DNA from 2 places in the Schinkia azotoformans genome. Region 1 is predicted to be linked to the other one. Evidence: riboswitches for the same ligand, from Rfam matches in the RefSeq annotation. Region 1 holds a riboswitch; the other holds the start of a gene.

Region 1 (16,755 bases):
CGTAGTTATTCAACAAAAAGCAAAAGAACATAAAATTGCCAAAGGTGAAATTCACTATGAAGATAGTATTACGACAGATGCTGCCTCTCTAGTAGATGGCCTAAAACGTGCACCTAAAGGGGTAAATGACGGTAATGGCTTCATCTTTGTTTCTCATACCGGCGATGTTATGCCAAGTGGATTATTGCCGCTTGTGGTGGGAAATGTGCGGGAAACTTCTTTAAAGGAAATTTATCGTGAAGCACCAATATTAAAAGAATTGCGGAATCCAGACCTTTATAAAGGAAAATGCGGTGTATGTGAGTTCCGAAATGTATGTGGTGGCTCCCGTTCCAGAACATATGCAATCACCGGTGATTACTTAGAAAGCGAACCTTTCTGTGTCTATATACCGGAAGCCTTACGGAAAAAGGCCCAGCCATCGGTATAGAGAGTTAGTTATTAAATAGCTGTCAAATCGTTGACAGCTATTTTATTTTTGCGACATGGGGACAGGCACCACCCAGCAGTCCGTACTTCACTTTAAAGCGCTCAAGGATGGTTTTCCACCTTGTACTAAAGACGTACAGGAAAAATAGATTGGATAGGGCATGGGCTAAATCAAAATAAAAGCTTGATACCATACCAGCTACCACCATACCCAGCGTTATATTCTCCCCAAACCCGACAAGATACCATAAATCCATAATCCAGCCGAATAGAAAGCCCCAGATAAAGCCAAATGGGAGTAATAATAGCCTTCTCCGAGGCCAGAGCCAATCCTTTAATAGTCCAGCCGAAAGCCCCATCATCCCCCATGAAAACATTTGCCAAGGCGTCCACGGCCCTTGCCCAAGAAATAAATTAGATACTAACGCTGCAATTGCCCCAACTAAGAAGCCCGTTTCTGCACCAAATACAATAGCCGCGATAATAATTACAAACGAAGTGGGCTGAACGCTAGGTATGGCGGCAAAGGGGACACGGCTAACAGCAGCAATTGCAGCTAAAATGGCAATTAACACAATTCCTCTTGAATCAAGCTCTTTCCTTTCAAACCGAGCAAAAAAAGGAAACATGATAACAAACAAGGTCAAAAAACTAAGAAGCATATAATGGTCTCCTTCTAGGAGCACCATTACAAACAATAAAAGAACGACTAATAATGTGGAAATAATTAATAGCAGCCTACTGCGTCCCATGCCTTTAACACATCCTCATAATTTAGTGCTTGAGGGAGATCGCCTCGCACCAGCCGATTAATAGCTGTTGTATAAAAATAATTGTCGCTAAACATCTCTTTCGCCGTACCTTCGGCCACAATCGAACCTGCAAACAAAAGTGAACAATGATCCGCGTATTTTGCAGCAAATTCAATATCATGTGTAACCATTAATATGGAGATCCCCTTTCGTTGCAGCTCCTTTAATAAATTACCAACATCCAACTTCAATATCGGGTCAAGTCCCTTTGTCGGCTCATCAATTAATAAAATCTCTGGATTTTTCAATAAAACACTAGCCAGCGCCAGCTTTTGTCTTTCTCCCCCGCTCAAATCATAAGGGTGTTTATGCAACGCCCTCTCTAACCCAAAAAATTCAATCGCTTCGGCCAAAGCATTAGTGGAACGTTTTCCATCAACCAATTCTTCAGCAACAGTTAACTCTTCTTTTACGGTGTCTTGCGTAAAAAGGGCCAGTGGATTTTGTGATAGATAGCCTATTTTGTTATAACGTTCTCGTACTTTCATTTTATGTAGGGGGTGACCCTCGATCAAAACCTTTCCACGTCTCGGATTCTCTATACCGGCTAAAATCTTAAGCAACGTCGACTTCCCAGCACCATTTCCACCGATAATCGCTGAAAACATCCCCTTCGTCATTCCATACTGAACACCTTCCAGCACCATCTTGCCACTTCGATCATATTGAAAAAAAACATCCTTACATTCAAGAATCGAAGTCCCTGTTACTTCTTTTTTATTAATTAATAAATTCCCTTGCACCCCTTTTGGAAAATGCCGATCATTTTGCTTTGAAAGCCATTTTCGCCCCTCTCTAACAGTAATCGGAACTTGATCCTGTAACAGCCAGTTTTCGTCACTGATCAGAAATAGCTTCGTAATTTCAGGTAAATATTGAAAGTAAGCATCATTTTTGTCAATTTGCTTAATAACTTGTTGTGGTGTGCCCTGTAGCTTTATTTTTCCATCCTCTAAAATGACAACACGGTCAACAATCGGAAAAACTTCCTCTAATCGATGTTCAATAATGACAATGGTCGTATTAAACTCCTGATTGATGCGATGAATCATTTGCAAAAATTCCCGCGCAGCAATTGGATCAAGCTGAGCTGTTGGTTCATCTAAGAGCAAAACCCGTGGCTGTAAAAGCAAGACTGAAGCTAAATTTACAAGCTGCTTTTGTCCGCCAGAGAGCTCATGAATGGATAGGTTCAACCAAGCTTCAATGCCAAAAAACGAAGCCATTTCTGCCACTTTTTTTCGAATATCAAAGGTTGAATAACCAAAGTTCTCTAATGAAAAAGCAAGCTCATGCCAAACTGTACTAGTCACAATTTGATTTTCCGGGTCTTGAAAAACAATCCCGATTTCTTTTGCGGTAATAACGGATGGAATGGAGTCCATTTCTTTTTGATCAAAATAAATACTGCCAGATCTCGTTCCAATAGGGGCAATCTCTTTTTTCATTTGCCTTAGAAGGGTAGTCTTTCCACATCCCGTTGGACCGCAAAGTAACACCATTTCACCTTCTTCAACTAGTAGGGATATATCTTTTAATAATCGCTTATCCTCACCCGCATACGTAAAGGAAAAGTTTCTTATTTCGATAAGCGCCATTTACAGTACTCTCTCCCTTCAATAAAATGAGGTGTGAATAAAAACAATAGAACTAAAACAAATAAATTATTTTCACGATTTGAAAGGGGCAGTGCTTCTAGCTGTGGGTAGATTTCCAGTTTCCCATAGCCTGATATTCCTTGGATAATGAAAATAACCATAAGCAGACTGAACCAAATAAGAAAAAAAACATCCTGCTTATAGAAACGATATACATTAAATGAACTTCGTTTTCCTAGTCCATATCCTCGCGCCTTCATCGAATCAGCTGTTTGCAACGCTTCTTCCATTGACCATGTCATCAATATAAACAGGATGCTCATTCCAGCTTTCGCCCTTTGTTTAATTGTGCCTGACTTTATACTGATTCCTCTAGTTTTTTGGACATTTGCAATTTCTATTAATCTTCGTTTTAATAATGGCACGAAACGAAATGCCATCATAATTAAAAGCGCTGTTTTCGGTGCAAAGGATGAAAATAAATAAATAAATTTATCCTCTGTAATGATGAAATTAAAAGATAAAAAAGTAATTATAATCGTAACGATCGATAACATCATTAAAAAGCCAAACATCATACTTTCTAAAGTGATGGGCTGATCAAATAAGTAAAATAAAATAGTAGCCCCGCGGTGTGAAAACAAAGGATTTATGAGTAAGATGACAACACCAATAAAAATATAAAATTTAGCACCTTTTCGTATTTCTTTTCCACGATTATGGAAAAAATTTAATAGGATTACAGATACTAAGGCTGCAAGTAAAAAATAAGGGTGTATAAACAGCATGCTGATTAAAAATAATCCAATGTAATATAAAAAACATATAGCTGGGTGTAGACTATTAAACCCAAAGGAATTATTCATTCACAGTAGCCCCTAAATCTTTTCCAAGGTCTAGCGTATAAGCCCATTCAATTTTATCTCCGGGTTTTACTTCAGTAGTCCCTGCACCTTTTTTCATAAAAGCGCCATTAACACTGTACATCCATCCACTTTTCGGCCCTTTATCAAATTCATATAGATTCTGAATACCTTCGATGTAGGCTGTTGCACTGGTGCCTCTATATTCCATTTGGATTCGATTTTGTTTTGTCACTTTTTTCAGTACGTCCAGGACTGTATCACCCTCATTAATCGAAACCTTCGTTGCTTTCAAAATGACCCCTGTTTCAGCATCAGCTCTAATTGCAATGGTCGCCTCAGTTATTGGCGTATTTGGTTTTGATTCCTGCTCAACCTTTTGACTAGTGGTTGGCACATTGCTTGGATTGTTCGTTGCTACTTGTTTTGTCTGTTCTTTTTCTTGTGGTTTATCAGCCGTTTCATTTGCTTGTTTTGGTGTATCATTTTTAGGATTAGTCACAGCTTCCTGTTGTTTTTTTACTTGTGGTTCACTTTGTTGCTTTGTTACTACAGCTTCTTTCGTATCTGTTGGTTTTTGCGGCTCTTCCTTACCTGCAGCTTCATCCGTTGGTGAAGCTGCTTTTTCAGTTGTTGAATTCTGACTATTGTCTGTTTTACCCTCTACCTGGAGAAGATCTTCCTTAGATAGTTCCTGCTCGGTATTTTCACTATTGCTATTAGACTGACTGGCATTGTTTGCTCCACAGCCTACAAGAAACGCCGTTATTATTAACATCATAGCTAGTAATCTAATAATTTGCTTCATCCAAAAACCCCTCCATTTAAATAGCTAAAGGAGAACGAAAATACCGTTCTCCATTACCTATTTTATGACTCTTGATTCTGCCATCAATTAGCTTTTTCACTTAAGCGGACGGCAATCACTGCACCCATTTCTCGCGTTACATAATTTTTCGGTTTAAATTGACCACCTTCATAGCCCTTCATAAGATTATGATCGTAAAGGGCTTGAATTGCAGCCTGATTATATGGACTCAAACTTGCGATATCGTTATAGACCGCTGTCTTCGGTTCATTCTCGTTTGCCATTAAATCAAACGCTCGGGCAAGGATAACCGCAACCTGCTCTCTTGTAATTGGATCGTTCGGACTAAAAGTCGTATCGGATGTACCTCTCACGATTCCAAGCTCATTCGCCTTCATAACAACATTGTAATACCATTGTCCAGGCAAAACATCCTTAAATACAATGTTACTTTGTTCGGAAACTTCCCCTTCCAATAAATGAACTAGGATCGCTGTAAATTGTGCTCTTGTTAAATTTTGTTTTGGCGCAAAACGAAGTGGACTTTTCTCTACACCAACCATAACCCCTTTATCAAATACATCATAAATAGATTGATGGGCATAATCTGAGATTTGATCAACGTCAGCAAAATCAGGAATACTAGTTGCGACTTCCTTCTCAATCTCTTGATTTGCAAATTGATAAATGGACGGTAAGTTTTTACTATAATGATCTAGTGCCATCAAAGCTAACAATGCCTGCTCTGACGCAATTTGGTTTGACTTTTCATTCTTCAGATTTGCAAAGCCACCATCTTTTGACTGATATGAAAGTAAATTTTCGACTACATTACCGTTCGCTTTTGTAAATGATGGCCCTTGTGGATCGATACTAGCAGAAGCTAAGGCAATAATGACTTGTGAGGCACTTTCACTATTTTCTTTCCCATCTGCAATAAAGCCCCCACTAGCCTGTTGAACACTGCTTAACCAATTGACAGCTTTATCAATAGCAGTTTTTACTTCTGGCCGGATGTCTTTGTAGTTTACTAAACTGCTAATAGCCATCGCTGTAATGTCAACATCTGAAGCATCACCATTTACTAATGAAAATCCGCCATCTTTGTTTTGGTTTGTTAAAATATTAGCCAAGACTTTTTCTCGATTCCATTTCGCAGTGCTTGGAACTTGATAATTTCCACTATCTAAGGCAATCAGTGCGAAAATCAAACCATTCGTTCCTTGCATTGTCATTCGTTCATTGTTGTAGATTTTTTCGATTAAATCATAACCGCCAATATTCGTTGGGTCACCCCCAAGCGCTTTAACTGTTAACACATAGCGTTCGTAATCAGTGATTTTACGGAAATATCCGTTTGCTTCTTTTATCACCTTACTAATCTCATTTAATACAGCTTGGTTATCAGCTTTTCCAAGACGCGCCATACCAAAGTCTTCCCATTCAGACTGGGTTTTATCAGTTTGAAGGTGTTGAACTAGTTTTTCCAACTCAACCGTCATATCTAACTTATTTTGCTGTTTATTAGCAATTACTGCAAATTTCGTAAAGTGGTCTACTTGACCAGTTATCGTTCCAGTCTTGGCATCAATAACAGTCGGAATTGGAATCCATTGATTTTTCGCTTCGTCAAACCATGCCATTACAAGATGGTCTAAATCATCATCTTCAATTGGGATATTGATAGAAATATAGACTGGCTTCTCAAATTTCGTACCCTTTGGCAAAAATTGATAAACAGAAGACTTAAGATTTCCTTCTATATTTGTAGTAGAAGGAGCTAATTCTTCTATTTTGATTGTTTTTTGCTCTTTTAGTGCGTCTTTTGGAATGACGATTTTTGCTTCATCAACCTTAGGACTAGCAATTACTGTTTCTTCAGTTGGTACGACCGTCCTTTCGATCTTAACAGCATTTGCGTTAAGGGCCTCTTTTAATTTTTGTGCTTCTATAGATGACATTTTTTGTTCTTTATTTAAAACTGCATTTTGTTTTTGTGAATCTGATTTTATTTTTTCAAAAGATTCAAAGACTGCAACAGTAACTCCATCCGGCTTAGCAGTTGCTGCGCTGCCCCCCATAGCCGCTTTTTCTTTCGCCGCATCCTTATCCTCTGTTACATAAACCCATTCAAGTTGGTCTCCATTGCTTAATTTGTATGATCCAGCACCACCACTTGGAAAATAACCATTAACCGAATACTTCCAACCACTTGTTGGACCATGGTCAAATTCGGCTAATCCGTCAATTGCGATTACATATCCTGATGATCCAGAGCCACTTGTTTCAACCCTACCTCCCAGTTCATCCACTAAAGCACTTAATGCAGTTGCACCTTCATTAACTTCCAATGTTTTTGAAGATAGAATAGTTGATTCATGAGTTCTAACTGAAATTGTAATCGATTGTTTCTTATTTTCTCCGGGAGTAGTAGAGCCACCTTGATTATTATCGTTTCCACCTGTTTCATCTATAACTAATGGTGGTAAATTCGATAAGTCATAAATCGAGCCTTTTCCTTCTAAAAATCGCTCATATGAAACAAGCGCAAGTAAACTCTGACCCGTAGGAACTAACTCTGAGTTTCTGTCTTTGAGATTTAAGAAGCCGCCATCTTTATTTTGAAATGATAGTAAGGCATCGAATATATCTTTATTTTCATTTATAAACCCTGCTTCTTCAGGATTTATACCAAGTGTAGATAAGGCGATAATGACCTGTGCGATACTCTGACTATTTTCTTCTCCCTTAATTGACAAAAACCCACCGCTAGGTTGCTGTGAATGTCTTAGCCAAGCCATTGCTTTATCAATGGCGAGTTTTACTTTTGGTTGATCTTGATACTTAACTAAGCTGCTTAGGGTCATTGCTGTCATATCTACGTCAGATGTAGAATTGTCTAATGACCAACCACCACTGCTTAATTGATTATCTAAAATGTATTGAATTAATTTTTCTCTTGTCCATTTTGCAGTTTCTGGAATACTATAGTTCTTGCTATCAAGTGCAAGTAATCCATAAACTACCCCATTCAACCCTTGCATAGTTAAATTGCCATGGTTATAGATTTTTTCTATTAAATTAATTTCATTAAAATTCGATGGGTCTTTGTCTACAATAATTAAGCCAATGACAGACTTTTCAAGGTCCGTGACCTTAGTAAAATTACCGCTATTTGCTCCGACACTCTTTTCAAGACTAGCAATATATGCTTTAGGAATCACTTTTCCTATTTGTCTTAAAGCAAGTGCTCCCTCAAATGTCGGAGGCTCGTCATTGTTTTGAATCCATTGGACCGCTTTTTCTACAGGAGTTCCTTCAGGAAATTGCTCATCTGGTTTTTCAGGCGTAGTCCCTCCATCTGGTGGATTATTGCTTATTGGTATCCCTGCAATTGTGTATTTACCGCCAGGTAGTATTTCATCTGACTCCTCTGCCCAAGACTTATATATGAAGGTCAGAGCATCACCCGCTTTTGGTTTATAAGCTCCTGCTCCTACCGATGCTTCCTCACCGTTAACATAAAAAGCCCAATAAAAGGTTCCTTTAGCGGCAAGACCATTAATTGAAGTGAGCATTGGACCCCAGTCTGTTTCCTCTATCTCTATTGTTTCAGATTCTTGTAGCAATGATAAGGCAGTTGATTCAGATGTCAACCCTACTATTTTTATTGTTTCCTCGGTTGTAAATGTTTTTGAATCGTCTTCCCATGATATATACCTATATGAAAGAGTATCATCAACTTTTGGTATATATGTGCCTGCTCCTTCTGATGCCTCTTCACCATTAACGTAAAAAGCCCAATAGTATGTACCTTCAGCGGCAAGCCCATTAATTGAAGTAATCATTGGGCCCCAGTCTGTTTCATCAATTTCAACTTTTTCTGCCGCATCAATGAGCGTTAAAGCCGTTATCTTGTCAACTGTATCTTGTATCGTTTCTGCAGAAACTCCAACATTAACCCCAGCCAACAACTGCGCCATCAACACAACTATCAAAACTGTCATTCTCAAAAACTTCTTCATGCTTCTCCTCCTGTCTTTTTATCCAACAAAAAACCACCTCGCCCTAATTGGGAAGGTGGTTGCTGGTAACAAAAATATAATCAAAAACACATTTTTATTCGCTCACTACACCTCCCTATTCCTCGTAGGGGTATTGGGTGTTCTCGATTAGGTAGGTCTCCTGACTCATGCCTCAAACGAATCTCATAGCCTTCCCATTTCTTAACAGTGGCTTTACTAGAATGTGAGATTCTTAGCATTTACAGTGGCGGGACCGTATCGGATTTTCACCGAACTTCCCTATTAAGCAACTAATTTGCGCCTAATCAAAACTTTTTTAATTATTAAAAATCATATTACACCTATTTATGCGAATTGTCTATCATTCAATCGACAACTTTTGTCTGAATTTTTAATTCGGCTAGACCATTACTATCAAAAAATGTACTATTATTAATGAATGCATACTGGAGGGTTCATTATGGAGCAGCTAAGCCAACAAAGATATGACGACTTAAAATTAGGAGAACGCGGCGCATATATTAGTATTTTCGCTTATATTATTTTAGCTGTATTGAAGTTGTTCATAGGATTTATGACAAACTCAGAAGCCTTGAAAGCAGACGGATTTAATAATAGTACCGATATCATCTCCTCCGTCGCTGTTTTAATCGGATTAAAAATATCTCAAAAACCAGCAGACAAAGACCATCTATATGGACATTGGAAATCCGAGAATGTTGCCTCCATGGTTGCTTCCTTTATTATGATGGCAGTCGGTCTTCAAGTATTATTTGCTGCCATTACATCTGCCTTTGGGGGAAAGGAAGAACCCCCGGATATCATCTCTGCTTGGACTGGAATTTTCTGTGCTGCCATTATGTTTATCGTTTATTTTTACAATAGGAAGTTGGCAAAGAAAATCAATAGTCAAGCGGTTATGGCTGCCGCGAAGGATAATTTATCAGATGCCTGGGTGAGTATTGGTGCAGCTGTTGGTATTATCGGCTCTCAATTTAACCTTCCTTGGTTGGACCCAGTTGCAGCTATCGTTGTTGGTTTCCTTATTTGTAAAACGGCTTGGGATATTTTCTGTACGGCATCCCATAGCTTAACAGATGGCTTTGACGAAAAGCTGATTGAAGACTATAAAGACACGATTGTACATGTTTTAGGCGTAAAGGATGTAAAGGAGATTAGAGCAAGGAATTACGGTAATAATACCGTTGTTGATATTGTCATCCTAGTAGACTCTAATCTGCCGCTAAAAAAAGCCCATGATATTTCTACAGCAGTAGAAAACATTTTAATGGTGGAACATGATGTATTTAATGTGCATGTTCATGTGGAGCCGATTTGATTAGCTTATTTCGATAATAAATTGCTGGTCTTTACTATCCGCTCCGTTATAAACACGTTCGTTAAAAATAATTTCATCATCATTCATGAATAAAACTGTTGAGCTTCTTGTGCCATAGCCTTCGCTTTTAATAAAAATGGATGATAGCAACCGCTCCAATTCGATGGTTACACCTGTTTTAGGCAGTCTGTCGTCTGGAGCAACATCATTATTTTGGAGAATTTTGAAAAGTGATTCAATCATTGCATCATCTTTTTGAGTCAAAATGTTGAATAGGCTTTCTTTACCATGTACAACCTTGGGCCATTCAGTATTAAGCAGATGATTGCTGACACCATGAATGCCTGGCTCTATTTTCATGGATTTTTTTGTAATGTTTGAAAAGTAGTAAAGCTCATCAGGGCTCCCAACTAACAGATTATAGCCAGGATACAATTCGGAGTTTTCCTCCATTACCTTCATATAATTTTCTGGCATCTTACTACTTTTTAAATAGTTTAATATAAGCTCTCCACGTGAAAGTTTTCCGTCGGTAACCTCTTTAGGATCACGATAGTTCGTAACGGCTGCAAATCGGCCGTTTTTTGTTACCCCCATCCATGTTCCCATTTTTTCTAAATCCCGGCCTGCCAATATTTCAGGATGATCCTCCCAAAAATGAGCAGGTGCCGTCTTTCTTCTGTAAAATTCATCGCGATTGGCTGCAACAATCAACTTGTATGTTGGATGGACATTATAGGCGAATAAAATTAAACACATGATTTAACACAACCTTCATATTTACTTTGTCAATTTTATCATTTTGAACGATCAATCACTAATTAATTGTTCTTCTTAAGTTCTTTATAATTTACTTATTTAGTGTCGTAGATAGCAAGTGTATTGAAAATAATGAGCTGAAAAATAGACTAGGTGAAGTTGCTATCGATATACTAAAAAGAAAAGGAGGTTTTCATGAATGTTAATTGAAATGTGGACCGATTTTGCTTGACCATTTTGCTACATTGGTAAAAAGCGTCTGGAGGACGCTCTTCAGAAGATCGATCATCCTGTTAAGGTAGAATACCGTAGTTTTGAGCTAGACCCTACGATGGAACGTGAAGTTGACCAAAATATGTATGAAAAACTGGCTGAAAAGTATGGAATGAGCTTAGAACAAGCAAAATCAAATTGCCGAAATATCGAACGAATGGCGGCAGAGATTGGCTTGGACTATCAATTCGATACACTCATTTTAACAAATACATTTGATGCACACCGACTCACAATGCTTGCTAAATCGCATGGATTAATGCAGGATATGACAGAACGAATTTTGCGTGCTTATTTTTCAGAATCAAAGCATATTGGTGACCATGCCACTTTAACTGAGTTAGCGGTGGAAGTTGGGTTAAATCATGATGAAGTTGCAGCAATGCTTGCTAGTGATGATAGGAGCGATGAAGTTCGGGCTGATCAACAAGAAGCTGTCACGCTTGGAATTAGAAGCGTTCCGTTCTTCCTAATCAATAGAAAATATTCGCTGACAGGGGCCCAACCGACAGATGTATTCGTGCAAGCCCTTCAACAGGTCTATTCGCAGGATGGACCATATAAGATAGATGCAAGTGAAGATTCGAATGTTAACACGGATAAAGCTGTAGCTACCGGTTCGGATGAAAGCTTGGTATGCGACGAAAACGGTTGTGAAATACCGAAGAAATAGCTTACCGATTTTCCGGGCTTCAACCTGTTGGTGAAGCCCGTTTCCAAATTATCATACAAACTAATCCTCTTCTACATCGGCACTTTTCCTCCGCTTAATTGCCATAAATACCGTTACAAAAACAATTAGCCCAACAGCAAGTAATACCAACGTAACAACATTCAAAACATTTAACACTTTAGCCTGCAAGTATATTTCATTATTTTGTCCAGGCAAAAGATCCCACTCAAAAGTTTTGATATCATCAGTTTCCCCATCAATCACCCTACTGGCATTATGCCCCTCTACATCAAAAGGAAGTGTCAATAATATCCGCAAATCCATTTTATCTAAAAACATCTGAAACAAAGCATTATTACCTTTAGCAAAACTCATTAAATCAACATTAGTTTCTATAGTATAAATATTAAAAAAGAAGCCTTTGTCAACAGTAAAATTTAAATGATCCTTCGAAGAATTAACGGATGATATGTATGTAATTAACTCTCCGCCAATCCCTTCAGAGATTTTATTAACATGCTTTTTCGCTTCAACACCAAAATATCCGTTATCTTTAAAATTGGAAACTATGAATCCATCCTTTTGAGCAATTTCTCTAAATTTCTCAAGGGGATTGTTTTTATCATTAAAAGTGGATAATAAATCGGAATCGATCGCTAACCGATAATTTAATTCACCGCTGCCATCTTTATTTACTGTGACATGAAATACACCACTCACACACCCCGTTAGGAAAAAGAGTATGATGACACCTACTACTATTAGCTTGATCCTCATTTTTCATCACCTTCTACTTATTCACTTTTTGCCCTAATAAACCATATTCAAGCTGTTTCAAAAAATAATCCTTCCTTTAAAATAAAGGAGCTACTGAACACCCAGCAGCTCCCCCAAAAAACACTATATATACTTCCGATGCATTGCCTTTCCATCATAGGTAAATAATGCACCTTTACTCTCAACAATCGTTTCCATATGGACAGGGCGTCCCCATAGCTGATAAATGTACGGCATTACTTTTTCCAGATATTTAATATCAAGTTCAATTCCTTCGTACCAATGCTTCAGATACAATTCCCCGTTTTTTAAATAATCACCGTCATTTACGGTAATATACGGAAACCCGCCATTTACACGCATATTTACTAGTTGATCACGGACGCTCTCCCATTCTTTATCAATAATTTTATAGTCTTTCCCTTGTTTTTGGAACAAATACATATCCTCACGGTAAACTAAGTCTTTTGTTAGATAGTTACGAATAAACGAAATATCCGATTCGACTTCTCGAACCTCGAATAATTTTTCACGTCCTGAACCAGATTCCACACCGAGCTTTTTCATTTCATCTGTCGGGTTATTGTAACGCTCCTCAATGTCTTCGAATATTTTCAAACCGAGGTAATACGGATTAATTGATGTCCTGGAAGGCTGAACAACACCTGCATTCAGTTTCGCAAATTCAATTGCTTCATCCGAAGTAAGTTCCAATTCCCGGATAATGCGGGCATGCCAGTAGGATGCCCAGCCTTCGTTCATGATTTTCGTTTCCAACTGTGGCCAGAAATACAACATTTCCTCACGCATCATCGTTAAAATATCCCTTTGCCATTCATCTAGTTCGCGGCTATATTCTTGAATAAATAAGAGGATATCTTTTTCAGGCTGCGGTGGAAATCTTTTTCTTTTCTTTTTGGGCTGATCTTTTTTTACATTCCGATCATCCATCCGCCACAAATCATCATATGGTGTGACATTGGTCTGTTCATCCTCTTCTTCATCAACAAATATATCCTCAATCGACCAAGAAAGCTGTGGTCTTAATATTGAAGGATCAATATGCTCTTGAATCGCAAGCACCGCATCTAAAAATTTCTCAACCTCAAGCTTCCCATGATCATGTTCATATTTCTTAATTCGATCAGCTGTTGCCGCCATGCTTTCAACCATATCCCGCTTCGTATTACTAAAGCGAACATTGTTTTTGAAAAAATCACAATGTGCTAAAACATGAGCAACGATTAATTTATTTTGAATTAAACTGTTAGTATTGAGCAAAAAAGCATAACATGGGTTGGAGTTAATAACGAGTTCATATATTTTACTTAATCCTAAGTCATAATGAAGCTTCATTTTATGAAATTGCTTTCCGAAGCTCCAATGCGAAAATCGTGTTGGCATACCGTAAGAACCGAATGTATATATAATATCGGCAGGACATATTTCATAACGCATTGGATAAAAGTCTAGACCAAAGCCTTTCGCAATTTCGGTAATTTCCTCTATAGCATATTGTAATGCTTGATGTTCATTTCTCGCCATTTTCATCTCCCCTTTTAGTCAAGCTGTTTTACTCTGTATGTTCAAAAAACTTGAAAACAACTTCTCTTTATGTAAATTTATGTGTTATACCTAGTTTTAATGAAAAAGATTAGCAAGAAAAAAACAGGTGTAATAAAAACTCACCTGCGATTAGCATTATTCATTCTTTAATTTATCCTTTAAAGCAAAACCAACAAGCCAAATAAATAGCGGCACACAAATTGCAATAGATAGGGAAATGCCGATCCATTCGTGTTCAATAAATCGCATTGCCCGTGCATGGTCAAAAACGATCCAATAGCCGAATCCACCAAACAAAAGCCCGACCGGGATTATTAGCGGACGATAGCTTTTAAGTCCAAAGACTTTTTGTAGGGAAATCGAAGCACAATATAGACTCATCATACTTTGTGTTAAAAGTGATACTGCGAAAAATGCAACCATAATCATTTCATATCGATGTATGTAAACTCCAATTTGTGCACTTCTCGCCATCTGCATACAAGAAACAATATATTCTCCGGCCACACGTGCTGACAGTACACCCGTTTCAACAATTGGCCACATTAATATAAATCCTGCTCCATATAAAACACCGGCCAGATTTGACCGTTTCCATACCTTGATTTGCTTAACATTTGGCAAGATCAGCGCAATCATCATAAACACCATTGTCCAGTCAGCAAATAAATGGCGCCCCGCCCATGCTGTATTTACTACACCTGATTCGAAAATTGGCAAAAGCTCGCGTATATCAAACTTCGCTATCGATCCAAGCAGCAATAATATATTTAAGCTTAGGACTGAAAAAACACCAACTAGTGCCATTCTTGCAATGACCTCTATGCCAAAATATATTGCATAACACCCGACTACCATCGCAACAATAATAAATACCATTGTATGTGCATCAGGCAAAAAGTAGTCTTTTAAATGGTAGACAAATGTTGCCATAATGGGTCCCATTGAACAAAGAAAATAAATAAAAAAGATAATCGCCAACAACTTTCCAAACCAAGCTCCAATCATCTTTTTACCTTGTTCAATTAGGTCTCCCTTTGGCATCCGCTGTATAACCAAAACAACGAAAACTATAAAAGCGGCAGCGACCATATTCGCAATAATGGTTGAAAGCCAAATATCCCGCCCAACTTCACGTGCCATACTTCCCTGTGTTAGACCAATCGCTTTTGCATAAACCATGTTAATGATTAATCCCATTAACATTCCATTTGTAATTTGAACTCTCATCGCTCATCCCTCATCATTTTCCGGAACGGGTTGGACTGTATAATAAAACTCCACCTTTTACCTTTGCGTCGACATTTACTGTAAACTCCACATCTGAAAAAGTTGAATTCCATGACTTTTTAATGGTTTTCCACTCACTGGGAAACTTATTATTAAATCTTTGACCCAATTCTAGAAAATCCGATTTATACTCTTTTTGAGCTTTTGTTAGTAATTTTTCGATATTCCCCTTAACGGTTCTCTCTAGTTCTTTTTCTATCGTTCTTACATCTTCCTCATCTTCAATGGTAAAAGGACAACCTGCTTCGACAACATTCACAAATGCTTTAAAATTAACAGTAAAAGAAGGCTTCCCATTTTTATACGCTGGAGTCACATCGAATCTATCATGAACAATTTCCGCTGTTAGTACATCCTCTGGATTTTTCGGACATGATAGTACAACTATTTGCGATCTTACCTTTTCAATAAATAATACAGCTGCTTTAGAATCATCCCTGTCCAAAATACCAACAAGTTTGTCTCCCTTAAATACACCGGCTCCTTCTAACTCAACTTGTTTATAGGCCCCTGCTTGACCTACTTTTTTATTAGAAACCCCGCGTTCAATCAAACGAACTCTTGCAATAACCGGCTGGGTTGTTTCACTTAAGTAGGCCGATTGGACGTCAAGTAATTCCGTCCTTGGGGATGCCCCTGAAATATCTGTGTAACGATAAAGCTTGTCAAGTGCTTCCCCGGGAATAACCTCCAACCCAGTCACAGTAGAAATTACGTCTTTTGCCTTATTCGGTGTTATGGCTACCCAAGTCCGCATACGCAGCTCGGGATTTCTTGTAAAAAAATCAATAACATCCTTAATTCCTTCCCTTGCTACATCTTCATTTATTACGATGATATAGTTATGGGCCCAAAACACCCTCCGTGTTGAAAATGATGCCAAATGCCGAATTGCTTCAAATAATGTTTCACCTTGGGAAGATGCGGACCAAATTGGATCACCTGTACCACCAGAAGGTGCTCCCGTTTGTCCCCTTGAATCTGCAGGGCGGGCAACTTCTATCGTTACTTCATACCCTTTATCTTCAGAATTTCCCTCTGTAGGGTTCTCAATTTTATCAATGCCTACGGCCATAACTATTGCCAAATCATTAATTTCTCTTTTCCCACTGCAACCTGAAAGGATAATGATCAGAATAACAAATGATAAGTAGATCGGCTTTGTCATTCATTTTTCTCTCCTTTCAGTTTTTTTGGTTTTCTAAAGCCTTTCTTAGATTCTTGAACGTCTTTATCAGCCTTATCAGCCTTATCATCCGTTTTTTCGTTCTTTTTACCTGGTTGAATTTCCGGTGGCTGCGGTATTTGGTTCTCTTTTACCCGGTCTTCCTGCCCTTCAGCTAGTTCAGGTTGACTTATCATTTTCCACCATGGGAAACGGATGAGTGCATCTTTTTGATCTGATGGTTTAAAGGGCGTGGCAGGTGCTAAATAAGGTTCACCAAAGGAACGAATGGAAATGGCATGGATGGCCAGTAGGGAAAAGCAAGCAGCAAATCCTAACAACCCCATCGTTCCTGACGCAATTAGCAGTGGAAATCGG
Region 2 (16,755 bases), on a different contig from region 1:
CCAAAAATATCAACAGCAATCGTTTGGCCGACATCTGATGCCGTTGTGATAATAGGCCTTGCATGAATCATTTTGGCTATTTTCTCCGTTAATTGATTGGCACCACCTAAATGACCGGAAAGAACACTAATTACATTTTCCCCTTTATCATCGATAACGACAATGGCAGGATCCGTTTTTTTATCCTTCAAAAGTGGGGCTATCATTCTTACTACCGCTCCCAATGAAACTATTAAAACGAGACCTTTATAGCTTTCGAACAAGGTAGGTAACTGTAAACGAACACTGCCTGAGAACATTCCGATCGAACGTTCTTTTTCATCCCCTTGTTCAAACTTGCTCATGTAAAACAAATCAGCCTCAGGCCACGTGATATTATGTAAATCGCGGGCAAGCTTCACTCCGTGCTTTGTAATCGCAATAATGCAATAGTCTTTTTTATTATTCATCATTTTTCTAGTACACCTTTTCTAAAACCATGTGTAAATTCTTTATCATATAGTTTAGAGCGGTAATCTTTATCATGAATATCTTCGCTGAGTGCCCATCCTGCTAAAATCATCGCTTGCTTTCTAATCCCATTTTTTTGCATATCTGAATCAAGGTTCTCCAACGTAGTTCGAACAATTTTTTCATCAGGCCAAGTTGCTTTATATACCACAGCAACAGGGGTCTTTTCACTCCAACCCGCTTCTATAAATTCACGAACGATTTTCTTCGTTAGTGTGGCACTTAAAAATAAAGCAATTGTACAATGGTGGCTAGCAAGATCCTTAAGTTTTTCATACTTTGGGACTGGCGTTCTTCCTTCCGCTCTTGTCAGAATAACAGTCTGCGTTAAATCAGGAATCGTTAATTCAGCACCCACTCTGGCAGCTGAAGCAAATACAGAGCTGACGCCAGGAATGATTTCTACTTCTATATTCTGTTTTTTCAGTAAAGCGATTTGCTCCATAATCGCACCGTAAACGGCAGGATCTCCCGTATGGACACGAACGACCTTCTTCCCTTCTTGTGCGCGTAAAACCATATAGTCAACCATTTCCTCCAAATGCATGCCGGCCGTTTTGACGATTTCAGCTCCAGACTTTGACCTTTGAATTAATTCCTCATTTACTAAGGAATCGGCATACATGACAACATCCGCCTCTTCCAATAGTTTAAGTCCTTTTACCGTTATTAAATCAGGATCTCCAGGTCCTGCCCCAATAATATAGATCTTCACTTTCTCACCACCATTAACGATAAGTATTCTAAATCAACGTTACCTATCTCATTCAGATCCCAAATAATTTCCTCTTCAGACGTTACCTTCGTAACAACTGCTGCATTATTATACAAATCTAGTTCTTTTAATAGTTTTAGCATTGGCTTTATTACTTTAGCCACCTTAATAAAAACGACACAGTCATGCTCAAGTACGGCTTTTTTCATTTCCTCATATTGGTCTGTTGCAGGAACAATCGCGAATTTATCATCTCCATCAGCCAGTGGCAATCCAAGTCTTGAGGCTGCGCCATTGACTGACGATATTCCAGGAATGATTTTAATTCCTGCTTCAGGATAACGTTTTTTCATAAGCTTCATCATATGGATAAACGTACTGTACAACATCGGATCTCCCTCTGTTACAAAAGCGACGTCTTTTCCTACTGAGAGCTTCTCCCATACTAACTGGGCGGTGTTCGACCATTCTTTATCTAGTACCGCTTGATCCTTTGTCATTGGAAAAACAAGCCCAAGCATTTCTTTTTCATTTGGATTAATATACACATCAATAATCTTGTGGGCATAGCTTTTGCTCCCCATTCTGCTCTTTGGATAAGCAACCACGGGCGATTCCTTTAATATTCTAAAAGCTTTTACCGTAATTAGCTCCGGATCCCCGGGGCCCACCCCTACACCATATAATGTTCCGATCATTCCTGTTCTCCTCTCAATCTTTCCAAGCTGTAATAATATAAATTGGATTTAAAGCCTCAAAGCGTGTTAAATCCAATATCGGCTTGCTTTTTGAAACCTGAGTTAGTGTAATATCTACTTGAAATTGATTTTTCTTAAAAGCCTGAACGGCCTGCATTAAATTTTCTATCGTGACCGCATTTAAGACGATCCGGCCATTTGGTTTTAATCGTTTGCAGCAAATATCCATAATCTCATCGATATTCCCAGCCGTTCCACCTATAAAAATAGCGTCCGGGTTTGGAAATTCCTCTAAACCTTCTGGTGCCTTATTATGAACAACGGTAAAATCCGTGCGGAATTTTTTCATATTTTCATAGCAGTTGACGATATCATGTTCATTTTTCTCAATCGCGTAGACTTCTCCCTCTTTGGCAATTCGGGCCGCTTCGATAGCGATTGATCCAGTACATGTCCCGATATCCCACATGACGGAGGTTTTCTTAAGCTTTAAGGCACTTAACGAAAGTGTCCGTATTTCCTTTTTGGTGATAAGTCCTTTGTCCGGCTTTCGTTGATAAAACTCACGATCATCAATTCCGAAAGACCATGTTGGCCCTTCTGATACTCTTTTTAAAATAACGACATTTAAAGGAAGAAACTGTTCATTTGCCATTTCATCTAATGTAAAATGTCTGCACCGCTCTTTTTCACCACCAAGATGCTCGGCAACGAAAGCGGAATATTCAGTCATCCCATAATGTAAAAGATATTGTGCAATCCTAGTAGGACTGTTTTCTTCATCCGTAAGTAGGGCTACCTTTTCTTCCCCGTCTATTTTTTGGGACAATCCTTTCATTGGTCTGCCATGAACACTAATGAACTTAGCGTCCTGCCAGCGTTCACCCATTTTGGCAAATGCTAATTGGATCGAACTTAAATATGGGTATATTTCCATATTAATTTTGCTCGCTAAAAAGCTGCCAATCCCGAAAAATAATGGATCACCCGAAGCCAAAATAACGGTTTTTCTGGTTTCTTCTCTTAACTCGTTTACTAGCTTTGTTAATCCACTTTTTATGATTGATTTTTCACCCTGATAATCCGGGAAAAAGGCTAACTGCCTTTCGCCTCCTATTAAAAGCTCACTATCATAGATCATTTCTTCGTATATAGGAAGAAGACTGTCTTTTCCGTTATCTCCAATCCCAATCATTTTAATTGAACTAGTCATGTAAAATCGCCCTTCCTAATAACTCTCCGTTTAATGTGAAGAGTACTGTTTCTATATCCATGCCGCCTTTAACTTCCTTATGAGAAGATTCATTACATAAACGACAAAGTGTTTCAAAAAAGCTCGTAAACCCAAGGGATACCATGAGGTCTCCAACCTGTGAAGCCGTATTCGCCTCTCTTATTTCCTTGATAACAGATTCCGGAGCTCCCGAGGTCTTAGCAACTCCAGCTAAAAATTCAAAGTCCACCTTCGAGCCCTTGGCATGGACCATCATATTTCCATTGGCAATTTTCGAATATTTGCCCATCATCCCTACCATTGATACTTTTTTAACCCCTTGCTTCTTACATTGCTTAAGCGTAAACCCGACAAAATCACCCATTTCGATAAAAGCCTCTTCCGGCAAATAGGGAAATAATTTCATCGCATATTTTTCACTGCGCCCGCCAGTGGTAATGACAACATGATCCAATTGATTGGCGCGGGCTACTTTAATATATTGAACAATACTTGCCATATAAGCCGAGGACGAAAATGGAACAACGATCCCTCTCGTACCTAATATAGAAATGCCACCTATAACTCCGAGACGGCCGTTTAATGTTTTCTTCGCTATTTCTTCGCCATCCGGAACAGAAATTGTGACTGAAATCCCGCGGTTTATTTCAAATTCTTCAATGATTTCCCTTACCGTTTCCCTTATCATCTTTCTCGGAATAGGATTAATGGCAGCTTCACCAATCGGAATTTGCAGCCCCGGCTTTGTGATTCTGCCCACTCCAATACCACCGTCCAGTTGATAATCCGTTTCGTCATTCCATTGAACTGTAGATAAGATGAGAGCTCCATGGGTTGCATCAGGATCATCGCCGCCATCCTTGATCACCCCAGCCGTGACCTTATCTTCGGAAAGATTACACTGAACAATGTTAAATGTGACGATTTCTCCTGCAGGAATTAATATTTTTACCTTTTCAACCGGCTTGCCCATTATTAAAGCTAATAACGCTGCCTTTGTAGCTGCTGTTGCACAGGCACCAGTTGTATAGCCATGTCGTAACGGTTTCTTTTCTTGTTGTTCTGTAGATGCCATTGAAATCTACCCTTTTGATACCCGATCAGCAATGATTGAAATTGCATTTAAAGCTGCCACGACAGCTGTGCTACCGCCTTTCCTGCCTACATTGGTAATAAACGGAAGATCAAGCTTAGCTAGCTCTTCCTTCGATTCTGCAGCAGATACAAACCCAACTGGCATCCCAATAATAAGGCTTGGCTTCGCTTCGCCCGCCTTCACTAAACGAATTAATTCTAATAGAGCCGTTGGGGCATTACCGATAACATAGATCCCACCATTTACTTCTCTTGCCCCTTTTCTCATCGAGATAATGGCTCTAGTTGTATTTAACTTCTTTGCTTCATCAACTACATCCGGGTCGGAAATAAATACGTGAACATCACATCCAAATTTCTCTAATCTTGGCTTACTGATTCCCGCTTGCACCATTTGTACATCCGCAACGATTTGCTCACCATTTAAGATTGCGTTTATTCCAGCCTGTACAGCATCCGGATGAAACACCATGCTTTTGCCAAGTTCAAAATCTGCAGAAGAATGGATCACCCGTTGAACAACAGGCCATTGCTCCTCTGTAAACGAATGCTCACCGATCTCTTCATCAATCATTTCCATGCTTTTTCCCTCAATTTCCTGCGGTTGTACTGTGAGCGGCTTAAATTCTGTATTAAATTCCATTGTTCTCGACTCCTTTTATATGGTTTATTACGTCCTCTACAGTTGAATAGGTTATTCCATATTGAATCCTTGGTCTTTTTATCAAAATCGTTTCAATTCCTAGCTCCGAGGCAGCCTCCACTTTTTCATCAACTGCCCCTTCCTTACCACTTTCCTTCGTTACCATCAAGGTCACTTCGAATTGTTTAAAAAGTGCCTTATTAAAGTCCTTTGTAAACGGCCCTTGGATCGCTATAATATTTTTTTGTGGCAATCCGAGCCCTTCACATTTTTCCATATTATCTTTTCTAGGCAGCATTCTCGCTATGACTCTTGTATTTGGTAGTGGAAGTAATTTATCAGTAAATATCTGTAGTGTTTTACTTCCTGTTGTTAACATGATATTGCCTTGTTTTTTAGCTGCCAACTCGGCCGCTTCCTCGTAGGAATCTACCTTGATAATCAAGTCATCATCGAATTGTTGTGATGGTCTTTCAAAGCGGATATAAGGAATTTCGGCCATTTCCGCTGCCTTTATGGCATTCTTGGAAGCCTCTTCCGCATAGGGATGACTAGCATCTACTACGATATTGATCTTTCTTTCCTTGATTAACTGAAACAGGTCCGAGTCTGTTAATCTTCCAACTAATACTTGAAGTCCTGATGCTTCAAGCTCGATTGCAGCATTTGAAGTTACCACCGTCGTAAGAACATCAAACCCTTGTCTCTTTAGTTCGATGGCAAGCTGTCTTGCATCGCTAGTTCCTGCTAATTGTAAAATTTTCACAGCCTAATTCCTCTATTTTCTTATTTGATCCCCATGATTATGATGGTGATGATTATCATGGTCGTGATGGTCATGATGGTGATGGTGATGATGACCAACGTTCTCCGCAACCCCAATTCGATACTGACATGTATCACAATTCATTTTCACATCACCGTCTAACGCCTCTTGAACACGATCCATTAAAATATCCTGAAGCTTTTCGTGAAAACCAAAATATTCTGCCAAGGCAAATTGGTGATCTTTATACCTCTCTTTGTAACCTTGAACGATCTTCTCTAATCTTTTAATCAAAACCCCTGTAAATAAGAAATATGGTAAAATAACAATCTTCTTCGCTCCCAGCAATAAACAACGATGAATGACTTCATCTATTAAGGGAGTTGTTACCCCCATGAATGCAGGTTCAACAATGGGGTAATTTAATTTCTCCCATAGCAATCTAGTAATCTTATAAAGGTCACTATTGGCATCTGGGTCACTGCCGCCACGTCCAAGTAAAATGATCGCGGTATCCGGATCTCCTGATTCGATATCAAGACCTATTTCAGCTAGTCGACTTATACATATTTCTAAGGCTGAATCATGAATACCAATCGGCCGCCCATATGTAAACTCTACATGTGGATACTTCTTTTTTGCTTCATCGATACAATGCGGAATATGAATTTTCGAATGACCAGCCTGCAATAACATCATCGGAATGACATAAACGTGACTTGCCCCCTTCATCACACATGTATCGATCCCTTGATCAACCGTCGGAGTTTCAAATTCCAAGAAGCATGTTTCAACAAGAAAACTTGGGTCAATGGCCGGCTTCATTTCATTAATAAACTCTCGAACTTGCTCATTTCCTTCTTTATCCTTACTTCCATGTCCAACAAATAAAATAGCTTTCATCTTTTTTCTCCTTTAATCCCCACACGGTGCTGCTGCTATTTCCATCTTTGGGGTAAAGTCTTTATATCCATAACCTCTAACAGCCTTTACTCGTTTGAAAAACTTGAAAAACCTTTCACCCGGATGTCCTTTTTCTTTATATTCATTGATAATTTCTTCGATGATTTTTACCACTTTTGAAGGTTCAATTCCCTCCTCGACGATTTGTCCGGCATGGGCCGTTCGGCCAACCGGTTTAGCACCAATAAATAAATCAAATTTCCCTTGGCGGTGGACGAGCCCGATGTCTTCTTTAACAGCCCCATAGCATGCCATTCCACAACCATTAATACCAAGCTTTAATTCTTTTGGCAGATCAATACCTCCTAGCTTTTTATGCAGCTCTTCAGCAATAGGGATGGCATCCTTCTTTTCTCCATCACAAAAATCACAAGCCTTGACGGTTAAAACATCACCAACGGGAGAAAGAGATAAACCACTATTCCTTAATTTCTCGATGATCTCGTCAGGATCTGATGTTGGTATCGTTAAATGAATCTGATGGTCCGTTGAATATTGAATCGTCCCATTGTCACCAACCACTTCAGCCAATGTCATCATTTGCTGTGGGGTGAAATTTTTGTTTGCTACTCCAGGACTTACAGCAACTTCGAAAATATTCTCAAAATTGGTGGCAACTTGCTTGTTCAGTTTATTTAACGCTTCCTCCGCTATAGACAAAGTAGTCTCATTATTCTTGCCGCCATGCAATGCCCACGGTTCATTTTCTTTTTGCAATCTCTCGTGTAGTTTTAAACGCTGTTCTTCAGTATCCAATGAGTATTTTCGTTGATATCCTCTTGGTGTAATTATTTTTCCTTCATATATAAATGTACTTGAATTTCCAATGATGACAGTTGATAGCATCCCGATCTCGTGTTCAAGCATCTCTCCGAGCGTTGTAACAACGACACTTTCACGCTCACGGTAAGCACTTTTTACTAAACCTACAGGTGTATTAGGTTCTCTATACTTCAAAAGAATTTTTTGAGCCTCTTCAATTTGTCTTGTTCGGCGACCACTTTTCGGATTATATAAAGCAATCACAAAATCAGCGAAAGCTGCTGACTCCACACGCTTTGCAATTATCTCCCAAGGGGTCAAATGGTCGCTTAGGCTGATTGTGCAGGAATCATGCATGACCGGAGCCCCTAATAAGGAGGCACAGGAATTTATAGCGGATATTCCCGGAATCACTTCTACCTCCACACCATTTTCAGCCTTCCACCCTTTTTCAGCTAATACCTCATAAATAAGACCGGCCATTCCGTATACCCCTGCATCTCCACTGGAAATAACCGCAACCTTTCTACCCTCTTCGGCAAGGCGGACAGCAGCTTGGGCTCTCGCAACCTCCTCAGACATCCCAGTACTAATAATTTCCTGATCCGTTATTAAATCCTCAATCAAGTCAACATAAGTCTTATAACCTAAAATACAATCCGATTCTGCAATTCCTTCCTTTGCCCTTTCTGTAAAATGCTTTACACTACCTGGTCCAAAACCAATGATGATTAATTTACCTGACATCTATGAATCCCCCTTTTTTCCAAGCAAGCCTTTTAATAAAAGTAAAACCTCTTCTTTTGATGCATTTTTAGTACCAAACAATTGTTTTAATTGAAAAAACAATGGTATCGATAAACCTTTTTCGAGAACAAATCGTTCATTCACAAACAATTCATCAGGTGTACCTTCAAAGATGAGTTGTCCTTTTTCGATTACAAAAATCCAATCAGCCCATTCATAGGCAAGGTCAAGATCATGGGTAGACATCACGACAGTTGTCCCTGAATGATGAATACGGTTCATTTCTTTTAAAAAAACCTCTGTTTGAGATGGATCAAGGTAAGTAGTCGGTTCATCCATTAGCAATAAATCAGGTTCCAACCCCATGATACCGGCTAAAGCGACTCTTCTTTTTTCGCCCAAACTCAAATGATGGATCGGTCTATCCTTTAAATGATCAAGCTGATAACGTTTTAATATTTCTCCAACCTTATTCTGAAGGGCTTCTCCCTTATAGCCCGCACTAATCAGCCCATAGGATATATCCTCCAAAACTGTCGGTGAAATTAACATTTCATCCGCATTTTGAAACAGGAGCCCTGTTTTTTGGCGAAAATCTTTCAAACTTTTCCTTTTAAATTCAATCGGCTCTCCCTTCCATAGCATCTTACCTTCATTAGGTTTCAACAACCCATTCACTAATAGAAGAACCGTTGATTTTCCAGAACCGTTATGCCCTAATAGAGCACACCTTTTTCCTCTTGGTATTTTTATAGAAAAATTTTGTAAAGCTGGTTGACCATTGCCACTATAGGCAAATGTAATATTCTTTAATTCAAGTAAACTAGTCATTTTAACTGCCTCTACACCACCACTCTAATCCTATTAAAATAAAAAGGATAAAGAGGGCACCTCCTGTAAATTTCTTTGGAGCCGATTTCCTTTGTTCATCAGCGTAATAAAGTTGATCATGAAATCCCCTAGATTCCATCACAAGCAACATTCTTTTATACTTTTCAAAGGTCTTAACAAATAATTGGACGATAACCAGTCCTACACTATGAAATGTTCGTTCCCACGTTACGTTTCCTCCGCGTGATTGAAACACCATATAAAGTTCCCCAGCATAACGTAAAAATATAAAGATAAACCGGTACATGCCCACAAGGATATCTAGCAACACTTGTGGGGTGCGCATTTTGTGTAAAGCATGCAAAATTTCGTTAAACGGTGTTGTCATTACAAGCGCAAATACGCAAATCAATAGACTAAGTGACCTAAAAATGATTGCCTTTGCAAGCCCCAATCCACTTTCAGATATATAAATCTGCCAGTTATCAATTTTAATGATTGATAACCATATATCACTGTTCATCTCGTTTAGATTTGATGCCTGAAGAATAATAGCAGGCATACTTGCAAATAAAAATAAACTTGGCACTGCTATCCATTTCAATAGCACGCCAACAGGAATTTTTTCATAGCAACATAGAAAAACAAATACCCCGAGAAAAATTGTTATTTGAACAGGAATATGTGATAAAAAGACCATCACACAAAGTAATATTGTAAAAATGATTTTATAAATGGGGGGCACCTTTCGAAATCTACTATTATAGCTGAGCGTATCAATCTGGATATTCATTGCTTGGCACTACTTTCCTTCCTGCCTTTAAAGAGTCCAATGACATAACCTATGAATCCGGCGCCAAGTGCAGCCTGTAAGGCAAATAATAGACTTTCAACCTCACCACTCTTCGGTTCAAATATTGATGAAAACCACGGAACATAATGAGGAGCCAGCACTTGGATTTGTTCTTCTGCAATGCTATCTGCCCCTAAAAACTCAGCATTACCTAAAAATAGCAACGGGCTGAACGTGATTATGATCGCTAAAATGATTAACCATTTATTTTTCACTACTAGCCACCCCACTCTTTAAATTCTGTAAAAATAGAATATCTTTCGAATTATAGGCTACGAGCCAATTCCACACTAATACCGTTAATAAGCCTTCAACTATGGCTAGAGGCAGTTGAGTAACGGCAAAAATTGAAATAAATTTAATAAACGCGGCTGCTATCCCTCCAGTTGGAAATGCCAACGCTAATTGAAAGGATGTAAACAAATAGGTCGTAATATTGGATAGAAATGCAGCCGAAAAGATGGCAATAGATTGTTTGTTTCCAAGTTTTATTAATAGTTTGTATGAATAATACCCAACAAACGGTCCAACAACAGCCATAGAAAAAGTATTAGCTCCCAATGTCGTAAGACCGCCATGAGCAAGCAGTAAAGCTTGAAAAAATAAAACTAGCGTTCCTAATACTGTCATTACTTGGGGACCAAAAAGAACGGAGCCAAGACCCACTCCCGTCGGATGAGAACTACTTCCCGTTACAGACGGTATTTTTAAAGCTGAAAGAACAAATACAAACGCCCCGGCCATTCCAAGCATGAGTTTTAAATGTGGATTTTCATTCGTAACCCTTTTTATTTGAATAAGGCCCCATACAAAAAATGGAATAAACAACCCCCACCAAAATAATGTCCAACCTAAAGGCAAAAAACCTTCCATAATATGCATCGCAGAAGCATCATTTGGTGAATTCAAGGCAAAGTAAACAAAAAATAGACCAATAAAAAATAGTTTTTTCATTATTTCCTCCTTGTCTTTAAAACCAAAAAAACCTTATCCCGATAAAGAGATAAGGTTCCAAAATTAATATAACAGACGATCAAAAAATCTGACGTACCGCTAGAAACCACATCCTTCCCTCCGAAGAATTAGAATTCAACAATTAAAGCAGGTCTCCTGGCTTGTACTTCACCTTACTCTTGTCCCTTCCCGGATTATTCCAGTGGTATATGACAATTTCATCCATACTTACAGTAGCGGGGGCTGCATCGGATTTCCACCGATTTCCCTTTTAACTCAAAAGAATCTTTGAGCACTTAAATTGCATTCATTATTTAATTTTTAATTTAATTACCATGTCTTTTATTAAACACCATTTTTTTGTAAATGACAACTCTATTTTAAAATATGATGCATATTTAAAGGTAATATAAGGAATTTTATCCCTATAGAAATTGATTCCGTACTGTACATAAAATGATTAAAAGGATGAAACGAAAATGATAAGAAAAGTGATCTTATACGGTGTACTATTAATATCTTGGTTTTCATTATTCAAACTAGACAAGGTTCATTCAAACGATACCTTCCGGTGGGAACTTTTACTTCTATCATCTTCACTTTATTAAGTAAAATAAATGAAAGTCAAAAATAGTGGGAGGTAAATGATGTATTAAAAGAAGAACCGGAATAGAAATAACAATGAGGTTTATAACCTCTAAATTTTGATCGGCCACGAAAAATGAAAAAAACCACCTTTTAAAAAAGTGGTTGCACTGTTTAGAATAATATTTAATTATATATAAAGATTTTCAAAATACTCTAGATACGATTATTCTGCTTCTCATAATCTTCTATTGTTATGATTTCTAAATTGCTTTTCGGTGTCATGCAGCAGGCTAGGGCAAAGCGATTGTTGAGTTCTTCATCGGGAAGATATTCATGTGAGCGTACTAAGTCGTGCTCATATTCTCCATCCAATACTTTTACTTTACACATCCCGCAGCCGCCTCGTTGACAGCCTGTCGGAAAAGGAATGAAGTTGTTTCTAGCCGCTTTTAAAGGTGTTTGGTCCGGACCACATTGATATTCATATTCTTGGCTTCTTGCCTTTAATGATACTTTATACATGATTCCTCCCCCTAATTCTATTATGTTAATGCCTTCATAAAGGATTCTGAAAGTTCTCGTCTATGATAGAAAATACCTTGCCCAATTTTATCTTCCGTCCATGTAATGGTCGGCATATCCGGATAGGACATATAACCTCCAGCAAACGCTTCATTACGGTTCCCTGACGGATCAAAGAAGTAAATCGTTTGTCCTCGTGTTATTCCATGGCGGGTTGGTGTTACATCAAATGGTACTTCATACATTGATAAAAGATCTGCCGCTTTAAATACATCATGAAGAGAATCAACTGCGAAGGCAGCATGATGTAACTTTGCATCAGGTCCTTTAACAAACGCTAAATCATGCGCTTTATTGGTAGTAAACAAGAAACTGCCTAATAACTCCTCCCCATCTACTGTCGTAATTTTTTCACTTTGTCTAAAATTAAGAGCCTCTATAAAAAATCTCGTAACAGTTTTAAGATCGTCACCCGTAAGTAAACAATGATCAATACGATGTGGTGCAATTCCTTTTGAATCTAAGACCCAAGGATGAGGGTTTAGTGATCCAACGGACGTTCCTAGAAAACCGATTTCATGATAAAGTTCACAATGATGACCAGTTGGTAAAATAAAATGAACGGCTTCCCCTTCTGCTAATCTTGTATGACTGGAAATACGAGTAGTCGTACAGCCAAATTGTTCTATTTTTCTTTCATAATAGGCAAGATCATCAAGAGTCTCTACTTTAAACGCCATATGGGCTAAACCTGCCTTGTTAGATTTAGTTAAAATCAAACTATGATGGTCATATTCATCCCATGCTTTAAAGTAAACACTGTTTTCCATACGTCCAGTTTCTTCTAGTCCAATAACCTTTGTATAGTATTCTACTGATTTTTCCAGGTCTAATACATTTAATTCCACACGGCCTAAACGCATAACTCTTGCCATTTTTATCCCCCTAATATAAATCTTAAATACTGGCTTTTACTATAAAAATACAGATCGCCTTATTTCACTTTTTCTACTAATTGTAGTAACTCCTGGTTAGGTCCATGAAAAAAAATCATGCGACCGCCTTCCAATGTAGGCTTCACTTCATCAGAAGAAAAGACAATCCCTTTTTCTCTTAAAAAGTAAATAGTTTCATCAATGTTTTCAACTGTAAAAGCAAGATGGTTCACAATTCCTGTTTCACTGTACTCGGTAGCTTCCGTTTTTTCTTGGATAAGCTCAATCTCCATATCTGACTGTGATTCTAGATATAAAAATGCCATTACCCGATCGCGTTTACTGCCATGCAGACGAACTTTAAAGCCAAGGATGTCCGAATAAAACCGAATCGATTGGTCCATATCGCGAACCATAATGGCTACATGCTCCATTTTCTGTATCATATTGTTCGCCCCTCCATGTGCTTCCTTAATGCTTTGACCCATGGCATTGATTTTTCGTAGCAGTCACCGATTTGAAGGACTCTTTGATCAGTGAAGGGTTTCCCAATGAGCTGCAATCCGACTGGAAGATTTTCTAAAGTAAAACCACAGGCAACAGATAATGAAGGAAAGCCTAGGATATTTGCCAATGGTGTTTTGCCCAGTGTAAACATATTACTGATGGCCATTTCTGGAACCATCGTACCAATTTCAAAAGGCGGTTGGACATTTGTTGGGCCTACTAAAGCGTCAATCCCATTCATTTGTTTGATTGTTTCCCTGACAAATTGGTCTCTTCTACGTTGAGACCGAATGTAGTCGGTTGCGGACATATCGCTGCCAAATTCAAAGCGATACTTCAAGTCATCTCCATAGAGATGTCCAAATTTTTTCAATAACGGTTCGTGAACGGATAGAACCTCAGATTGAGCGATTGCTTTTAAAGCGTTGAGTGCTTCGTTAATCCCTGGTAAATCAATAGGAACAATTTCTGCTCCAAGCACTTCAAGTTGACGGAAAGCTTCGTCAATAACCCGTCTCACATCAGCATCAATTCCCGCGAACATATAAGGCTCATAGAAGCCCAGCTTTATTCCCTTTAAGTCAGGTAACGAATCATATAAGACTGGAACATTTCTTTTTACAGATGCCTGATCCTTTTGATCATATCCTTTCATCACCTCCAGCATGATGGCTGCATCCCGTACCGTTCTTGTCATCGGACCTACATGATCCAATGACCAGCTAAACGGAAGACAACCCCGTCTACTGACAACTCCATAGGTTGGCTTGAACCCGACTGTACCGCACATTGCAGCTGGCAATCTCATGGATCCTGCCGTATCTGTACCGACTGCACCAAAGGCCATTCCAGTTGCAGTAGCTACTGCAGAGCCGCCACTTGATCCTCCTGGTATTCTTTTTTCATTCCATGGGTTTTTGGTACTGCCATAATGGGGATTTTCCGTCGTTGCCCCCATGGCAAACTCATGCAGGTTGGCCTTACCGATAATAATCGCTCCGGCTTCTCTTAGTTTTTGAACAGCTACCGCATCTTCATCTGGGACCCAGCCCTCAAAAATTTTCGATCCACCAGTCGTTTTGACACCTGCTGTTTGTAAAATGTCCTTGACTGCAATCGGAATTCCGTGTAACGGTCCCCTTACCTGATTATGCATCAGCTCTGCTTCCAATTGCCTCGCATGGGCCAGTGCCACTTCTTCCATTACAGTAATAAAAGCATTGACGGTTGGTTCATGCTCACGAATCTGGGTTAAGGTCATCTGCGTTAGTTCAATTGGAGAAATTTGTTTATTTTTTATTGCATTCCCCGCATTTTCAATTGTTTCAAAAAGAAGTTCATTCATGACTTGTTTCCTCATAACATTCTAGATTAAAAGTAAAAGCTGGCTCTAGTGTTGCTAATTTTATTTCATCATCGCCTAAAATGGTGGATAAATATTCTTCTAATGTCATGTATTCCCCTGCTTTCTCTATAAATCTATAAAAGGCAATAGGCAGCCACATTTTATCTTCTCTAGTACCAATTTATGTTGTGGTAATACTAGATATGACGGTGTGGTGCCTGATACCTTTCTTTTATCTCGTTAAGAATTCACTTCTTGCCCATCCTTTTTAAACTGGGGCTTCATCGGAAAGGCTTCCTGCCAGGACTTTTTGTTGCTGTCATAAATTCCAGCGCTGTACAGTGTTTTAAGCGAGTTGGAATCTAGTTTGAAGTTTTCTTCTTTTCCTTCCTGTATCGCCTTTACCTGCTGAAGTAATAAGCGACGCATATGAATAATTGGCAAATCACTTGTGCCTAAATGTTCCTTGGAGCGATCTACAATCGGTCCCATCGTTTCTGTTGCCGCATGATCCTGAATAGCAATTCCACGAATTCCCGTGAAGTTTCCTTTTTCTGTTTTTTGCAACTCACGGTCTTGACCATAATCACTTTCAAAATTGATTTGTTTTCTAAAATGCTCATCCACCTTTATACCGCGACGTTCATGATTGGCCTGTACATCAATTGGACGGTTGTGAGAAAATTGGACATCCCAAGTCCATGTACTGTAGTCATCCCTTGGAATGAAAGCATGCCACATCCCATCATCACCATCAAGGCGAGGCGGGAATGTGTAAAACGGAAAGATGTAGTGAATTTCAAAGAAGGCATGTTCTGTCTCACTACCGATGCCAACTCCAATACAGCGCTTTCCATAATTGGTATCCTCTACATCCTGTTTAACCGGTGGGTTTCTAACAAGAGGATGATCCGGGGAAATTCCTAAATCTGAACTTAAAATTCCTTCCCCTACTTCCTGTTTTCCATTTGCTTTGTGAAGAAACGCAGCATGTACATAATCTAGGTCATTTTCCATTACCTGAGCATAGTTACACTCCTGCCAAACCCGCTCTGACATCACGTAGTCATCAGGCAATCCCATCCAATAAAACTCAGGAAATTCCGGCATTTTCTCCTCTGGTCCCATGTATGTCCAGATCATTCCCTTAACCTCTTTCACCGGATAACTTTTGATCTTAATTTTCTGTCTGAACTTCGGATCCCCTTCTTCTGACGGAATTTCCGTACAGTCACCATTTGTATTGAACTTCCAGCCATGATACATACAGCGTAGGCCACAACCTTCATTAATACCATAATACATAGATGTTCCACGGTGTGGACAAGCTTCCTCCATCAAGCCGACTTTCCCTTCCGTATCACGGAAAGCGATTAGATCTTCACTTAGCAACTTGATTTTCTGTGGTTTTCCATCACTTTTTAATTCATCTGATTTTAGTGCCGGTATCCAATATAAGCGAAACAAGTCCCCCATTGGAGTTCCTGGGCCTGTACGTGTTAATAAATGATTATCTTCTTTTGATAGCATTTAAATTCCTCCTCGGAAATTAATTTATTTATTCTGAATATTTATATTTATGTATATATTCTATTAAATTGTTCTATCACATACTATCTATGATTAGGTTGGAAAATTTGATTTATTTACAACCTAACCATACAGTAAATGAAATAAAGTCTGATTTTCCCCAAAAAATCATGAATATCATTGGTTACAATAGATTAAAGACCATATACGTTTGTAGGGCGATTTGAATTTCAAATGTTGACGTTGCCTTCGATAAATCAACATTCATTAATTCTTCGATACGCTGGATCCGGTATCTCATTCCACTAATAGAAACATTCATTTCTCTTGCTGTTTTATGAAGATTGCATTGATTTTCAATATAATAGAAAAGAGTTCTGAGGAGTTCTGTAGAGCTCTTTTCGTCATATGCTTTTAGATCTGAAAGAAACTCATGAGCGTAATCCAATAACTCCTCTGGTTTCCGTGCATCCAGCAATATCATGATATGTCCTAACTCTTCCGCATGTACGACACCGCTACTAGATTCATTAATTAATCGATTTTTCGCCTTCGCT

The links. Region 1 has a riboswitch for cobalamin ahead of P9E47_RS18565 (DUF4430 domain-containing protein). Riboswitches for the same ligand answer to the same signal wherever they lie in the genome.
Region 2: it holds a riboswitch for cobalamin, as region 1 does, so the genes downstream of both, P9E47_RS14670 (energy-coupling factor ABC transporter permease) here and P9E47_RS18565 (DUF4430 domain-containing protein) in region 1, are expected to answer to the same signal.

Annotation. Positions count from the first base shown of each region.
Region 1 covers NZ_JARSMD010000029.1:82,288-99,042, reverse strand. The annotation lists gene P9E47_RS18590 (TIGR04053 family radical SAM/SPASM domain-containing protein) at 1-430, shown strand, start outside; gene P9E47_RS18585 (ECF transporter S component) at 468-1,181, opposite strand; gene P9E47_RS18580 (ABC transporter ATP-binding protein) at 1,157-2,839, opposite strand; gene P9E47_RS18575 (energy-coupling factor transporter transmembrane component T) at 2,821-3,705, opposite strand; gene P9E47_RS18570 (DUF4430 domain-containing protein) at 3,698-4,510, opposite strand; gene P9E47_RS18565 (DUF4430 domain-containing protein) at 4,594-8,535, opposite strand; cobalamin riboswitch at 8,669-8,855, opposite strand; gene P9E47_RS18560 (cation diffusion facilitator family transporter) at 8,996-9,874, shown strand; gene P9E47_RS18555 (NRDE family protein) at 9,875-10,633, opposite strand; gene P9E47_RS18550 (DsbA family oxidoreductase) at 10,878-11,579, shown strand; gene P9E47_RS18545 (hypothetical protein) at 11,640-12,356, opposite strand; gene P9E47_RS18540 (SpoVR family protein) at 12,480-13,901, opposite strand; gene P9E47_RS18535 (GerAB/ArcD/ProY family transporter) at 14,058-15,152, opposite strand; gene P9E47_RS18530 (Ger(x)C family spore germination protein) at 15,166-16,380, opposite strand; gene P9E47_RS18525 (spore germination protein) at 16,377-16,755, opposite strand, start outside.
Region 2 covers NZ_JARSMD010000024.1:37,094-53,848, forward strand. The annotation lists gene P9E47_RS14610 (cobalt-precorrin 5A hydrolase) at 1-452, opposite strand, end outside; gene cobM (precorrin-4 C(11)-methyltransferase) at 449-1,225, opposite strand; gene cobI (precorrin-2 C(20)-methyltransferase) at 1,222-1,923, opposite strand; gene cbiE (precorrin-6y C5,15-methyltransferase (decarboxylating) subunit CbiE) at 1,937-3,136, opposite strand; gene P9E47_RS14630 (cobalt-precorrin-5B (C(1))-methyltransferase) at 3,129-4,232, opposite strand; gene P9E47_RS14635 (precorrin-8X methylmutase) at 4,239-4,895, opposite strand; gene cobK (precorrin-6A reductase) at 4,885-5,661, opposite strand; gene P9E47_RS14645 (sirohydrochlorin chelatase) at 5,674-6,564, opposite strand; gene cobJ (precorrin-3B C(17)-methyltransferase) at 6,577-8,133, opposite strand; gene P9E47_RS14655 (energy-coupling factor ABC transporter ATP-binding protein) at 8,134-8,964, opposite strand; gene cbiQ (cobalt ECF transporter T component CbiQ) at 8,966-9,757, opposite strand; gene P9E47_RS14665 (energy-coupling factor ABC transporter substrate-binding protein) at 9,754-10,032, opposite strand; gene P9E47_RS14670 (energy-coupling factor ABC transporter permease) at 10,022-10,771, opposite strand; cobalamin riboswitch at 10,901-11,086, opposite strand; gene P9E47_RS14675 (2Fe-2S iron-sulfur cluster-binding protein) at 11,573-11,881, opposite strand; gene P9E47_RS14680 (catechol 2,3-dioxygenase) at 11,902-12,816, opposite strand; gene P9E47_RS14685 (VOC family protein) at 12,876-13,262, opposite strand; gene P9E47_RS14690 (amidase) at 13,259-14,668, opposite strand; gene P9E47_RS14695 (Rieske 2Fe-2S domain-containing protein) at 14,909-16,198, opposite strand; gene P9E47_RS14700 (XylR N-terminal domain-containing protein) at 16,383-16,755, opposite strand, start outside.